One region of the Alkalimarinus alittae genome, then DNA from elsewhere that is predicted to be linked to it. Evidence: riboswitches for the same ligand, from Rfam matches in the RefSeq annotation. Region 1 holds a riboswitch; each other region holds the start of a gene.
The links. A riboswitch is a leader RNA that binds a small molecule or an ion and turns the genes downstream of it on or off. The one in region 1 is predicted to bind cobalamin.
Positions count from the first base shown of each region.

Region 1 (2,202 bases):
ACTCGCTCTCAGAGCCCTTTAGTTTTGAGGAAAATGAAATATTTACCTCAGCCAGTATCGGTATCACACTCTACCCTGAAGATAGCCACGACAGCCAAGAGCTCGTTCGTTTTGCAGATATGGCGATGTACAATGCCAAAAACAAAAAAGGCAATCAGTTTAGTTTTTTCCAACAAGATATGAACGAAAAGCTACATCGCCAAAAAGAAATATCAAACGATATACGCAACGCATTAGAAAGCGATGACTTCCACCTCGTATTTCAACCTCAAGTGAATGCAAAATCCCTTCGAATCTCAGGTTTAGAAGCCCTGATTCGCTGGAGGAACAAAGGTGAATTAGTACCACCACAAGACTTTTTGCCCATCGCTGAGCAAAACGGTCTAATGCCATTAATCGGTGAGTGGGCCCTTAAAAGTGCCTGTCTCAACGCTTTAACATGGACTGACAACGAGCACCCTATCACGCTAGCCGTAAACGTTTCGCCCGCTCAGTTTCATCAATCAGACCTAACTGCCAGCGTTCGCAAAGTATTAGAGGAAACTAATTTTCCACCTGAACGATTAGAACTTGAGATTACAGAAAGCCTATTAATGCAAAACCTAGACTCGGCGGTACAAACAATGAATCAGCTGAACCAGCTAGGCGTTAAGCTTTCAATTGATGATTTCGGCACAGGGTATTCTTCATTAAGCTATCTTAAGCGCTTCCCAGTACAAAAAATTAAAATCGATCAATCGTTTGTTAAGGACCTTGAGAGAAATGAAGACGATGCCGCCATCGCGCTAGCCATCATTCAGCTAAGTCATACGCTCGGGATGACAGTCGTTGCCGAAGGGGTCGAATCTGAAGATCAGTTAAAAATGTTGCAAAAAATGGGCTGCGACATTATCCAAGGGTACTATTTTAGTCGGCCTATCGAGCAAGCAAATGTAGCAAACTGGATACAGGACGCGGCTATTGACGTAGACCCAGAAATCATAATGGTTTAAGCATTCGCCCCCGCCTCCTGTTTTACTGGCAAGATTGCATAGCATGACCATTTTCGTTTAGAATCGCCGCTGAAGACGGTTCTCTTACCTGAGATTAAAAAGGGAACACGGTTAAAGACCGTGGCTGCCCCCGCAACTGTTAGCAGAAAGTATTGGCGCTTATACCACTGGGTAACCGGGAAGGTGCGCTAAATACGATGACCTGCAAGCCAGGAGACCTGCCGTTAGCATCGTCACCTACCATCAAGCGGGGAGCTTGTTTGGGCGGATTCCGTAATGGTGGCAATAACATCGATTATTGTTGCTGGAAATGAATCTGTAAAAGGTATCTCTTTTTCCTATTCCTGCTTCTATATTATCCATCTGCTCAGTAAGTTATTCGCTGACAGTATGCATAATAGAGATGTATCTCCAGCTCCATGTTTTTTTATTAAGGAGCGTAAATGCTGTACCTCAATACCTTCAAGACGTCTATTTTAGCATCGGCTATCACATCTCTTGCTCTCTCTTCTGGCGCTCATGCTGAAGCACCGGTAGACAATTCGGGCACCATACAACCAACTGAGGCTAGAGAAATCGTCATCAGTGCCTCTCGAATCGAAATGGCTCGTGAAGCCTCTGGTAGCGCGGTTACTGTTTTAGACTCAGACTACCTTGAACAAAATCAGGTTCGCGTTATTTCTGACGTCCTGAGAGATATCCCCGGCGTATCAGTGAGTCGAGGGGGCGGTTTAGGGTCGCCAACCAGTGTTCGTATCCGTGGTGCAGAAGCAAATCAAACCCTAGTACTGATAGACGGCATCGAAGTCAATGATGTGGCGCTTGACGGCGAGTTTAATTTCGGCAATCTGCTTAACCTTGAAGTTGAGCGAGTAGAAGTACTGCGTGGTGCCCAGAGTGCTCTTTGGGGAAGTGACGCCATGGGCGGTGTGATAAACATCGTGACGAAAAAAGGCAGTGGTGCGTTAAATGGTAAAGCGACAATAGAAGGCGGCAGTTACGACACGCATCAAGAAACGCTGAGCATTAATGCAGGCACAGAGAATTACAACTATGCGTTAAGCGGCACCCTGCTAAATAGCAATGGCATATCAACGGCTAACGAAGAACGGGGCAATACAGAAAAAGATGGCTACGAAAACGCAACCATCAACTTTAAAGGGGGCATTCAGGTCTTAGACAATCTTTCTGTAGACCTCGTTTTACGTTA
Region 1 covers NZ_CP100390.1:363,633-365,834, reverse strand. Annotated here, with positions in the region: gene NKI27_RS01610 (EAL domain-containing protein) at 1-992, shown strand, start outside; cobalamin riboswitch at 1,052-1,232, shown strand; gene NKI27_RS01605 (TonB-dependent receptor plug domain-containing protein) at 1,436-2,202, shown strand, end outside.

Region 2 (2,202 bases), 260 kb from region 1:
AAGCACAGACCGCCCCTTTCCGCTTGCCGCCTTGGTTGACGGCAACCGCCGTATCATTGACGACTTTTAAGAATGGAATAATGCCTTGAGATTGGCCATTGGTGCCTTTAATAAGTGACCCCAAAGCACGTACCGGCGTCCAGTCGTTACCTAAACCACCGGCCCACTTTGACAACAAAGCATTATCTTTCATGCCATCATAAATTCCCGCCAGATCATCGGGAATAGTGGTTAAATAACAGGATGACAACTGAGGCCGGTTAGTACCTGCGTTAAACAAGGTGGGTGTTGAGCACATGTAATCAAATGTCGATAACAAATGATAAAATTCAATCGCCCGCTCTGTCGGATTATCTTCTAACAGCGCCAAGCCCATCGAGACTCGCATAAAGAAGATTTGCGGCAACTCAAAACGGGTTTCTCGCCAATGAATGAAATAACGGTCATACAGGGTTTGCAGGCCAAGATAGGTAAACTGAAAGTCTCGTTCTGGCCTGATCGCCTCGGCTATGCGCTTTAAGTCAAAAGCCAATAAGTCTGCAGACATCAGCTCTAGTTCCACCCCTTTATTCAAGGTCACGCTGAGCAAATCAGCATAAAGGCTTTTCATATCTTGAAAGGAGTCTGGCGTCGCGATATCCAAAAACTGGCAGGCTTCTTGTTGCATCGAGTCTAATAATAGCCTTGCGCTTACATAGCCATAATTAGGCTCTTCTTCTATACGTGTACGCGCCGCCATAATCAATGCCGTGGCGATGTCTTTTTGTTTAATGCCGTTATAGAGGTTGTTTTGTGCTTTTTCGAACAAATCATTAGCATTCACATCGTCTAAGCTTGCGCAAGCTTCGTGAATAATGGTTTTGATTCGGCCGATATTGAGTGGCGATTCGGACCCATCGGCATTCAATACTTTAATGTTGGCGTGGGAAGAGGTCTTAGACTGAGCCGAGATGTCTTCGTCACTGGCTCGGGTTTTACTATGTTCTTCGCGGTACAATACATACGCTCGCGCCACTTTGTGTAGACCCTGTCGCATCAGGCCCAATTCGACCTGATCTTGAATTTCTTCAATGGAAATCGCACTGCCTTCAGGCTTATTTTTGTAGAAGTTAGCGCTAATCGTTTGAGTCAATGCATCAACGGTTTCTTTGACCCGTGTTGAGCCGGAGGCAGAACTGCCCTCAACCGCTAAAATCGCTTTTGTTATCGCCGTCGCAATCTTTGAGTCGTGGTAAGGAACGGCTTGGCCATTACGTTTAATGACCTGAAATGAGCTAAGCCCTTCGGTGCTAGTTATTGAAGGAGTAGATATGGAGGGGTTAACCCCCACTTGGGCAGATAATTCTGAAGACATGATCAACGCCTTTGTTTTCAATTCGCGGAAAAGACAATAACTTCACGAAAGGGCTGAACGTCTAGATGACCAGACAGCACAAAACAAAAACGTAGCAACACATTTTCATTACCCTTTTCGCGAAGGTATGATTAATTCTCAGAACATAGTGATAACGCTCACCATGATGAGATCTTAGGCAGGTCTTCGGACTTAGGGGCCATCAAAAGCATGATGCTTTATCGCCTACAACGACGGCTTGCTGTTTAATGATTACCAACCAAAAACAGTGCCTGAGTGTTAACCACTCGTGTCGCGTTCGTTCCCCAATACCGCTGCGCGTCAGTTCCGGATTCTCACCGGATTCCCTCTTAGTTTTACGATGTTGTACAAATAAAGAACACAACATAGACGTAAAAAACCAAAGAATGGGCACTATATATGGGGCCAACTCAATTATCAACGTTTGATTGTGTCTTTGCTGAATTAGCCCGCTTTGCAGGCAGACTCGATAAAATCTTGCACATAAATTAAGCGGGCATCGGCTTCTCGAGTACAGAGCGAGATATGTTTTGCGATACCCTCTGACCCCAGTCGTAACGACTTTATAGGAAGTTGGTCTGCATACTCATCAATCAACCAGCCCGGCAGAGCCGCAACGCCTCTGCCTGCGGCCACCATATGCATCATAATATCGGTGGTTTCTATTTCTTTATGCTTTTTAGGGGTAAATTCAGACAATGAAAAGAACTGGGTATAAATATCGAGACGGTCTTTCTCAACGGGATAACTGATTAATGTTTCGTCTTGCAGGTCTTCTGGCAATAAGTAAGGTTTGTTGGCTAATGGATGTTGCGCGCTGATCGCTA
Region 2 covers NZ_CP100390.1:107,942-110,143, reverse strand. Annotated here, with positions in the region: gene NKI27_RS00485 (ribonucleoside-diphosphate reductase subunit alpha) at 1-1,354, opposite strand, end outside; cobalamin riboswitch at 1,515-1,769, opposite strand; gene NKI27_RS00480 (LysR family transcriptional regulator) at 1,820-2,202, opposite strand, start outside.
Region 2: it holds a riboswitch for cobalamin, as region 1 does, so the genes downstream of both, NKI27_RS00485 (ribonucleoside-diphosphate reductase subunit alpha) here and NKI27_RS01605 (TonB-dependent receptor plug domain-containing protein) in region 1, are expected to answer to the same signal.

Region 3 (2,202 bases), 1.2 Mb from region 1:
TAAATGACGCTTGGCCTGCAACAGCAGAAAAAGGAAACTTAGGCAGCAGAGCTGACATGAGCATCTATATCCTTATGTACCCAGAGATTAAGCGCCCATGCACAAGCAATCCCCAATACGATCCAGAAAATAAGATTAGCGATACCACTAGCCATAATAAACTGAAAGTGTAATTCAGTAAGGCTAGCAACAGCCGCAGGGTCTGGGTGAGCAAACTCAGGGCCATCAACATGCGGGGCGCCAACAATATAAGGTAAGGCAATGCTCAGTGCTCCCAAGATCTTAAGCTTGATCGGAGCAAAAGCCATCACAGCCAAACCAATAGCCGCGCAAACAACTGCGAATAGCCACCATAGTTGGCGATTCTCAATCACTGCTGCTTCTGTACCCGGTATTTCAGGCGGTAAACCAATACCAGGCGCCACAAAGAAGACGGCAAAACCTGCAAGTCCCCACAGCAACCCTTTTTGAACATTAACCTGAGTGATACCTTGCAACTGCAACTGACTCATCAAGGCAAGTACTACGGACGCAAAGCCTATACCCGCCAATACGTTAGACGCAACGGTGTAGAGTGTTCTTTCGGCGCCATCTTCTGGCGCCCAAGCTTCTGCATCATGATGATGCCCACTACTTTCTTCAACCCCATGGTGGTCATGAGCCGCAGCAGCGGGAGCCTCTTCAACCACCTCAAACGTCTCAGCCTCAAAAATAATAGGCGACACACCAATAACCTGTATCAAACTCAATAATAAACCAGCAGCCAAGCCAATAAACACGGCATTAAAGATAATGCGGCGAAAAACCATACAAAACTCCAACAGCAAAAAAGCTCAAGCCAATAAAAGGCTTAAGTAAGTAGTAATTTTTTAATAAAGAAAATTAAACGCTTAGTGACAAGGAAATGCTAGCGTATGCCGAGTATCGTGCGCAGCATTATGAGCCGCAGACATTGGCAAAAAACCCACAGCAAACAAAACAATTGCACCAAATGCAAATGCTGCTAGATTCTGAGCTAAAGTAGACGTCGCTGGAATAGAAAGAGTTTGTTGGTTGGTAGATATTTGTGTAGACATAAAAACCTCGAGCACCCGCCGTGCATAGTTAAATAATAGAATAAATACAGGCCGGTCTTCGGACTAAAAGAGAATCATCAAAAGATGATCGTTGTTTACACCTTCCCAGCGTGAAGCCAGTGGTTACTGCAAACTACTCTTTATTACCGCTGCGGGGGCAGTGATGGAATCGCATCGTGGCTTACCATACTTCCCGATTATCCCAAAAATAAGGGCACCTATAATTTGATTGGAATAGTACATGTATAATGACCAGTATTCAACGAGTATTATTCTGTCGTTTTTATACCCTAACCAATCGATATAAACTAGTTTCAATTTTTGAGGTCGATTGATGAACCTCTACACGCCCCCCCAAAGCAGCGAGGTCTGAATTTAAAGTGCTTGAGTACAGCATTTTAATAAACTCACTATACGACCCTTTATCAGCGCCACTAAAACAGTCGTAAAGGCCTTTTAAACTAAAGATCAGGCAATCACCTTCAAGATAAATTGATGTCAATTCAGTACGGCGAAATGTTGCAGCATCGATCTTCCCAGTTAAAACACCAGACAAAAACGAGAGTAATTCTGGATACATCACCACCTCATATAGGATTAAAGCTAGCAGCCATAAATGTCTCGATTTCCTATGGCTAGCTTGAGTAATCTAAGTATCTATCTCAAGGGATAAATTAATCAATTAAAAAGTAATAAAAATAGCCGCTTGAGTGTAAGCTTTTTGATGCGGTAGGATGAACTGTGTTTTACATAGCCTTTTAATAATCGTTATACATGCATAATCTTTCGGTAAAAAAATATCAATGATGGCACAACAGTTAATACTTGGGTTAACGCTTCTCTTTTGGTTAGGTAGCAGTATGGCAGCAGAAAAAATAGCACCCTCCCTCAATTTTAAAGACGCTAATAAAGGCCTTAATGTTTCGTTATTTTCTGCTGTGAGAGGGCAACTATCCAAACAGGGCAAGCCTCTTGAGGGCGTCAAAGTAGAACGGAGCTATCATTTCACTTGGGCCAATAAAGATTATAAAGACAAAACCTATACCGATGAACAAGGACGGTTTTACTTTTCTGAAGCCGTAAAGTTCATGCTATTTGGCCGCCTACTCCCCCATGAAACCGTCAT
Region 3 covers NZ_CP100390.1:1,536,012-1,538,213, reverse strand. Annotated here, with positions in the region: gene NKI27_RS06970 (AAA family ATPase) at 1-58, opposite strand, end outside; gene NKI27_RS06965 (CbtA family protein) at 39-809, opposite strand; gene NKI27_RS06960 (CbtB domain-containing protein) at 891-1,076, opposite strand; cobalamin riboswitch at 1,109-1,313, opposite strand; gene NKI27_RS06955 (hypothetical protein) at 1,360-1,656, opposite strand; gene NKI27_RS06950 (transthyretin-like family protein) at 1,937-2,202, shown strand, end outside.
Region 3: it holds a riboswitch for cobalamin, as region 1 does, so the genes downstream of both, NKI27_RS06960 (CbtB domain-containing protein) here and NKI27_RS01605 (TonB-dependent receptor plug domain-containing protein) in region 1, are expected to answer to the same signal.

Region 4 (2,202 bases), 2.0 Mb from region 1:
GAGCAGCCAGCAAGGTGAGCAGGGTATTGTAGAGTTTATCGCTTGGTTTAAAGATAAAGGGATTAACGGTGACAGCCAACGAAGTGAGATTAAAGGCCTCCATGAAGTGTCACGGTTCGAGAAGGTAGGAGGGCAGTGGTTTTATGTTGATGGCGATGTAGCGTCAACGGGCCAGTTAAAAGTAGGCAGAAATGACCCGTGTCCTTGTGGAAGTGATAAGAAGTTTAAAAAGTGCTGCGCTTAACGCTTTATGTTGCCTACCATTCACCCGGAAAGTGCTTGTCATCAACGACCTGAGAAACCAAAGTGTCTTCTTCGGTGTTTCTCTGCTCGCCCCACTGGTCAAAATAGAGAAGGTCATCAAGCGGCGTTCTTTTTAGCCAACCTGCCGTTTCTAGTTCAGGTTTATCAAAAAAGTGCGATACATAGCCCACACATAAATAGGCAATGGGAACGATGTCAGATGGGATGGCCAGAGCCTCTTTAAGCGCCTTACGCTCAACAATACTCACCCATCCAACGCCCAGCCCTTCTGCTCGCGCCGCTAGCCAAAAGTTCTGTACAGCACATACACTGCTGTACAGATCCATCTCTTTCATAGATGTGCGGCCAATGACGTTGGGCCCAGTACGTTGGCGATCGCAAGTAATACAAATATTAACCGGCGACTCAAGAATACCTTCTAGTTTTAAAGATCGATATGTTTTGCTTTTTTCAGTCTCAAACAAGTCTGCTGCTTTGTCGTTGGCTTCAACAAACGCGCTATGAACATTTTGTTTGACCTGCTGCGATCGAACAACCACAAAGTTCCAAGGCTGCATAAATCCGACAGAAGGCGCGTGGTGAGCTGCATATAAGACACGGCTTAGAACATCGTCAGGAATCGGGTCTGGTTTAAATTGCCCGCGAACATCACGTCTATTAAAGATGGTTTTATACAGACCGTGCCGCTCATCGTCAGAAAAAAATAGTTGGTCTTGGTGTTGAGGATCTTTCTTTTCCATTTTATTCCCCTTATCGGAAAAGTGAGAGTACGCCTGTCCAAACGTCTCTGAAAGCTTAAAGGCCGGTCTTCTGACTTAGGGTCAACTTGCTCAATGGCCTTCCCAGATATGTTTAATATATCCAGTGGCACTTTATGTTGAACAATCACCATTACAGCGCTGGGCACGTATCGGACTTTAACCGATTTCCCGATTCTCCATTTTAATGCTGCTTGTGAATGAATACGGTCACTAAGCGAACAGTAATGGCACCTAAAAGCGAGGAGAGCACTTTTGCAAAACCACTCAAATTTGTCAATGCTGTTTTTTGCTTGAGTGTGAAAGAATCGCTTAATTGTTTTTTATCAATGTCGATGAGTAATTAAGGCTTATAAACTACGCAACATTTATCAGTCGCTTTACATTTCATCTTCGGATTAATCCATGAATAAGACCCCTATAAAGCTTACAGAATACAGCCATGGCGCAGGTTGTGGTTGCAAGATATCCCCTAAGGTACTGGACACCATCTTAAAAACAGAACGAACGATAGCACCTGACGCACGCTTGTTAGTCGGCAATAGTTCAAGGGATGATGCCGCTGTTTATGATATGGGCAATGGTATTGGCATTATCAGTACGACAGATTTTTTTATGCCTATAGTCGATGACCCCTTTGACTTTGGCCGTATTGCCGCCACCAATGCAATTAGCGATGTGTACGCAATGGGGGGCACGCCTATGATGGCCATTGCTATATTAGGATGGCCAATAAACCGCTTAGGGCCGGGGGTGGCACAACAAGTAATTGAAGGAGGGCGCCAAGCTTGCGCCGATGCGGGTATTCAATTAGCCGGTGGACACAGTATAGACTCACCAGAACCGATTTTTGGTTTAGCCGTCACAGGATCTGTCTTGTTGTCCGAATTAAAACAAAATAATACCGCCACCACAGGCTGTAAGCTTTACCTCACTAAGCCCTTAGGAATTGGTATTTTAACGACCGCGCAGAAACAAAAAATACTAAAGCCTGAACACAGCACGTTAGCAAGAGATATCATGTGTCAGCTCAATACATTTGGCAAGAAAGTAGCGCCAATGGAAGGCGTTAAAGCATTAACCGATGTCACTGGCTTTGGCTTACTAGGCCACCTTAGCGAAATCTGTGAAGGGAGCCGTGTGGGTGCAGTTGTCGAGTTTGATAAGGTCCCTGTTATAT
Region 4 covers NZ_CP100390.1:2,655,914-2,658,115, reverse strand. Annotated here, with positions in the region: gene NKI27_RS12130 (YchJ family protein) at 1-244, shown strand, start outside; gene bluB (5,6-dimethylbenzimidazole synthase) at 258-1,004, opposite strand; cobalamin riboswitch at 1,051-1,249, opposite strand; gene selD (selenide, water dikinase SelD) at 1,428-2,202, shown strand, end outside.
Region 4: it holds a riboswitch for cobalamin, as region 1 does, so the genes downstream of both, bluB (5,6-dimethylbenzimidazole synthase) here and NKI27_RS01605 (TonB-dependent receptor plug domain-containing protein) in region 1, are expected to answer to the same signal.